2 linked regions of the Filimonas lacunae genome follow. The protein of the gene in region 1 interacts with the protein of each later gene in a pairwise test. Links are inferred from orthologs where the notes say so. Each region holds a gene or a part of one and is shown in the gene's direction. Other genes may lie near its edges.

What was found. The genes of interacting proteins can lie anywhere in the genome.
Region 2: the proteins of nusG (region 1) and rho interact in binary tests that used the Escherichia coli proteins (3 or more experiments, as listed by UniProt). The link is inferred for Filimonas lacunae from one-to-one orthologs.

Annotation. Positions count from the first base shown.
Region 1 is NZ_AP017422.1:810,305-813,172, forward strand. Bases 2-2,818 are described here. They hold nusG (transcription termination/antitermination protein NusG), read left to right. Parts: upstream 2-1,024; coding sequence 1,025-1,612; downstream 1,613-2,818. Other genes in these bases: tuf (elongation factor Tu), read left to right, coding at 2-609; secE (preprotein translocase subunit SecE), read left to right, coding at 809-1,018; FLA_RS03380 (RNA polymerase sigma factor), read left to right, coding at 1,719-2,303; FLA_RS03385 (FecR family protein), read left to right, coding at 2,362-2,818. Also shown: more of tuf, read left to right, coding at 1-1; more of FLA_RS03385, read left to right, coding at 2,819-2,868. UniProt on the Escherichia coli protein: Part of the processive rRNA transcription and antitermination complex (rrnTAC). The complex forms an RNA-chaperone ring around the RNA exit tunnel of RNA polymerase (RNAP).
Region 2 is NZ_AP017422.1:6,997,394-7,000,317, reverse strand. Bases 1-2,873 are described here. They hold rho (transcription termination factor Rho), read left to right. Parts: upstream 1-493; coding sequence 494-2,254; downstream 2,255-2,873. Other genes in these bases: ltrA (group II intron reverse transcriptase/maturase), read left to right, coding at 2,738-2,873; asnS (asparagine--tRNA ligase), read right to left, coding at 1-179. In the rest of the region: more of ltrA, read left to right, coding at 2,874-2,924. UniProt on the Escherichia coli protein: Facilitates transcription termination by a mechanism that involves Rho binding to the nascent RNA, activation of Rho's RNA-dependent ATPase activity, and release of the mRNA from the DNA template.

The DNA of each region.
Region 1 (2,868 bases):
GCTGCAGTTGATTCTTATATTCCTCTGCCTCCTCGTCCTATCGACCAACCGTTCCTGATGTCTGTGGAAGACGTATTCTCTATCACAGGTCGTGGTACAGTTGCTACCGGTCGTATCGAGCGCGGTATCATTAAAGTAGGTGAGCCAGTTGAGATCGTAGGTCTGATCGAAGCTCCTTTGAACTCTACTGTTACCGGTGTTGAAATGTTCAAAAAATTATTGGACGAAGGTCAAGCTGGTGATAACGCAGGTTTACTGTTACGCGGTATTGAAAAATCTCAAATCCGTCGTGGTATGGTTATCTGTAAGCCAAAAACTATCACTCCGCACACTGAATTCAAATGTGAAGTATACGTACTGAGCAAAGAAGAAGGTGGCCGTCACACTCCATTCTTTAACAAATACCGTCCTCAGTTCTACTTCCGTACTACAGATGTAACTGGTGAGTGTATGCTGCCAGAAGGAACTGAAATGGTTATGCCTGGTGATAACATCGGTTTAGTAGTTAAACTGATCGCTCCAATCGCTATGGAAAAAGGTCTGAAGTTCGCTATCCGTGAAGGTGGTCGTACTGTAGGTGCCGGTCAGGTTACTGAAGTAATCAAATAATCATGCACTCCCTTTGATGGTGAGTACAGATGTTATATCTTTACAAAGTACTCGGGTTAAACCGGGTACTTTGTATCTAAAGACTGAAGTTCTTTTTTTACGGGCCTAGTTCAATGGTAGAATAGAGGTCTCCAAAACCTTTGATACGGGTTCGAATCCTGTGGCCCGTGCATTTCAATCAAATTCAAATTGCGGAATAGTGAATAAAGTTTCTAACTATTTCAGGGACTCATACCAGGAGCTGGTAGAGAAAGTAACCTGGCCTACTTGGTCTCAGTTACAGCAGTCTACTGTAATCGTTTTATCTGCAACCGTTCTTATTACCGCTATGGTTTGGGCAATGGATTTCGCAGGTAACCAATTACTAAAGCTGATCTATAATTTATTTATTAGTAAAGGTAACGGTTAATACGTCATGGAAGGTACAGCACAACAAACAGAAGCAGCAGAAAGCAAATGGTACGTGCTACGTGTCGTAAGCGGTAAGGAGAGAAAGGTTAAAGAGTACCTGGATAAAGATATTTCACGTAGCGGTTGGACCGATATTGTGAAGCAGGTTTTCCTGCCTATGGAAAAAGTTTATAAAGTGCAGAACGGTAAAAAAGTAATGCGCGAAAAAAACTACTTCCCTGGTTATGTAATGCTGGAAGTTACCGATGGTAAATTAAATGACGACATTATTCAGCATATCAGTAACGTGAGCAACGTTATGCATTTTCTTACTGATGGCAAAGGCAGCAAAGGTAACATTATCTCTCTGCGTAAAGCTGAAGTAAACAAAATGCTGGGTAAGGTAGACGAAATGAATGATCAGGGTGTTACCCTTTCTGAACCGTTTATCGTTGGTGAAACTATCAAAATCATTGAAGGTCCGTTTAACGACTTCAATGGTGTTATCGAAGAAGTGAACGACGAGAAGAAGAAACTGAAAGTAACAGTAAAAATCTTCGGACGTTCCACACCAGTAGAATTAAACTACATGCAGGTTGAAAAACTCGCATAGTCCTTATAAAATGCTTTAAAAAAGCGCTTCCCATCCGGAAGCGCTTTTTTTATGCCCCTCATTTACTTAATTTTAGCTTTTTAACTAAAGGCTTAACTGCTTCTGAATGAGTATACATGATTTACAGCAGGATGGTAGCGTGCAACAGGAGGCTGGCAAGTCATTTACAGAAGTATATCGCCAATACAGCCCTCAGATTTATCTGAATGTGCTTAAAATGGTAAAAGATGCTGATACGGCAGAAGAAATAACGCAGGAAGTGTTCACCAGCCTTTGGCAGCGATGGGATAACCTGCAGATTGATAAAAGCCTGGAAGGGTATATTTATCGTATGTCGGCCAATAAGGTGTATGATTTTTTCCGCCGTTTGAAATCTGACAGGGCTATGGAAGCGCATTTTGTTGCTCTGGCAGTAGAACATTACTCACATATAGAAGAAGCCTTACAGATCCGCGAAAACGAGCAATTGCTGCATCAGGCTATAGAACAGCTTACTCCACAACAGCAAAAAGCGTATCTGCTTTGTAAAACCCAGGGCTATTCTTATAAAGAAGCAGCTGAAATGATGGGAATATCAGTACATACGTTGAAAGAATACCTGGTGAAAGCCAATCAAACTGTTCGTAATTATCTGATAACCAATATTGATAAGACATTGGTGCTGCTTTTCTGGGTGATCATAAAAAAATAATCTTCCCTATACCCCCCTGAACATTTTTGTCGTACGTCTTGAATAAAACAAGTGTAGTTTGAATCAGGCTGTTGATATACCATCTTTATTGATAAAACTGGAAAAAGGTACTTGTTCTCCGGAAGAAGCAGAAATGCTGATCACGTGGATGACAACACCTGCCAACCAGCAAACTGCTACCGCTATGGTGGAGCAGCAGATGGCTACACCAGTGTTGGAAGGTGCGTTACCGCAACACCGTATAGACAGCCTGGAAAGAGGAAGACTACGTATCCTGGAAAATAAATCAGGCGATGCCATACCAGTGGTGCACAGGGTACATTTGTTACGCCGCAAATGGTGGTGGGCAGCAGCGGCTTTCATAGGCATCAGTGCAACGGCAGTAATAGCCTTGCTCAACCGCCAGCCGGCCCCCGCAACCAACATAGCCCGTTATAAATCCGATATACAACCGGGCCGCAATGGCGCCATACTGGCAATGGGTAACGGCAAAACTATTTTGCTCGATACCATAGCCAACGGCAGCATGGCCGGCATTCCTATGGTAAAAACAGGAGAGGGCAGT
Region 2 (2,924 bases), 6.2 Mb from region 1 along the record:
GTAGCTTCATCCAACTGTCCCAGTTCAATTACCACCTGTAAATTATTATTGGTACTGCCATCGTTTAAAGCTATAAACTGATTGTTGCGTAAAGAACGCACCCAACCCATTACCGTAACTTCGTGGCCTGTTTCGTCGCTGGCCAACAATGCTTTAATTTTTACTCTGTTGTTAAACATGTACCAATACTTTAGAGATGTGATTTTTTAATAAAACGACTTGTAACGGTCGAAAAGTGAGCAAAGATAGTTGACTATTAAATGTAGAAAACAGGGATTTTAGGCTCTATTTAGCCAAAAAATTGCTAACAACCGTAATTTTTTTATTTGTTTATAAACAAATTGCAGTAACATTGCATTGGAAACAAGCTGATTTGTTCAATGCCACTGCCTCACAGCTCGCCTGTTTTCCTCAATCAACCGGATTTTTTCTTTCAACTTTTTTGATTAAACGTAATAACGATTTAAACAATCACTCCTTTTGACATTTACTTATGTACGACATTTTGCAATTGAACGACATGTTAGTTCCTGAGTTGCATGATATAGCAGAGCAACTGAGTATCTCAAACTCAAAAAAACTTGATAAACAGGAACTTATTTATAAGATACTAGATAAACAAGCTGTTATGGCAAGCGAAAAAAAAGACACCGCATCATCTGCCGAAAAAGGAAAGCGTAAACGTATTGTAAAAGCCAGCACAACTAACTCTACTGAAGAAGCCGAGGTAATGACAGAAGCACCTAAACATGAGAAAGCTGCTCCTGCCGAAGCTGTAAGCGCCGATATAAAAAAACGTCCCCGCAAAACTATTAAAAATGAATCCAGCGAAGAAGATGCACATGAAGCATCTGCTGAGCAGGCCGAACCTAATAAAGTAGTAGCGAAAGCTGCAAAATCAAACCCCAATTCAGTTTCAGAAGACGAAGAGGAAGAAGATTACAACGAAGAGGGTGAAGGTGATGATGCTTCTAACAATGCCGGTGGTAATAAATACAGGTATGAAGAAACCACACCGGAAGACATGGCAAACATGCTGGCACTGGCCGACCTGATTGCCCCACAACTGGCGGCTGATACGGCAATGCCTAAGCCTGCTATGTATAAAAAAGAAAAAGAGCCTGTATTCAATATAGAATTTGATGGTATTATTCAGGGTGAAGGTGTATTGGAAATGATGCCTGATGGTTATGGTTTCCTGCGCTCTTCTGATTACAACTATCTTTCTTCTCCTGATGACGTATATGTTTCTCCTTCACAGATTAAACTGTTTGGTTTAAAAACAGGTGATACTGTACTGGGTTCTGTACGTCCGCCTAAAGAAGGTGAAAAATATTTCGCTTTATTAAAGGTGGAAAGTATTAACGGTAAAGGACCAGACGAAGTACGCGACCGTGTACCTTTCGACTACCTTACTCCGTTGTTCCCTTTCCAGAAGTTAAACCTGTTCACTACTCCTTCTAACTATAGCACACGTATCATTGACCTGTTTACCCCAATAGGTAAAGGTCAGCGTGGTTTGATTGTAGCACAGCCTAAAGTTGGTAAAACTGTTTTACTGAAAGAAGTGGCCAACGCTATTGCACAAAACCACCCGGAGTGTTACCTGATGGTAGTGCTGATTGACGAACGTCCGGAAGAAGTTACCGATATGGAGCGCAGTGTAAAAGCAGAAGTAATTGCTTCTACATTTGACGAACCAGCAGAGAAGCACGTGAAAGTATCTACCATTGCTTTACAAAAAGCAAAACGTTTGGTAGAGTGCGGTCACGATGTGGTTATCCTGTTAGATTCTATCACCCGTTTAGCAAGGGCGCATAACACGGTAGCTCCTGCATCCGGTAAAGTATTATCTGGTGGTGTGGAAGCAAACGCTATGCAAAAGCCAAAACAATTTTTTGGTGCAGCACGTAAAATTGAACATGGTGGCTCTTTAACCATTCTGGCAACTGCGTTGATTGAAACCGGTTCTAAAATGGATGAAGTGATCTTCGAAGAATTTAAAGGTACCGGTAACATGGAATTACAACTGGATCGCCGCCTGGCTAACAGACGTATTTACCCTGCTATTGACCTGGTTGCTTCTTCTACCCGTCGCGACGACCTGTTACTGGAAAAAGACGTGTTACAACGTATGAACCTGTTACGTATGTTCCTGAACGACATGAATACCGAAGAAGCAATGAATGATTTGCTGAAACGTATGCGTGGCACCAAGAGCAACGAAGAGTTTCTGGCCAGCATGAACAGCTAGTATTCTGACTTACTAATCTTAGATATAAAAAAGAAGGCGTCTCAAATTTTTGAGACGCCTTCTTTCTTGTGCGCCATGCATGGCGATAAACTTGACGGTGGAAGTCCGTTATGGGGGTCTGTAATCACCAACCATTAGCCAATGGCAAGGGTGTCCACTGTGAGGTGGAATCTGAAGGAAGCTGGCGGCAAAGTTCCGGCCCGAGGAATACGAATACTATCAGGCAAAAGCTGTGTGGACGAGCTTGCAAGACAAAGCGAAATCCAATGATTACACGGACACAGCATTGTAAATGGTGCGGGTAGATGGAATGAAGGTTTATCGTCTTACCATGGGAGGTCTCACAGACGCGTTGAAACAGAGTAGGAAGCGTGGTTGAAACAAGATTTACTGTGAGAAGTCAGCCGAGGTCATAGTAGGATATAGCGACTAGTGTCCGAAGGACTGAACCTTAAGAAGTAAGAAGTAAATGAAAGTTACCAGATGAAGGGCAGAAAGCAGAAAATATCACAAGATAACTACCTACAGAAAGTTAGGACAGCATCCGAAGACTATGTAGGAGTGCAGACTTCCATGTGGATAACTGAAAACAACCTTACAAGTTTAGAGCAAACAGGGTATGGCATGTTGGAACAAATTCTATCACCAGCCAATTTGAATGCGGCCTATA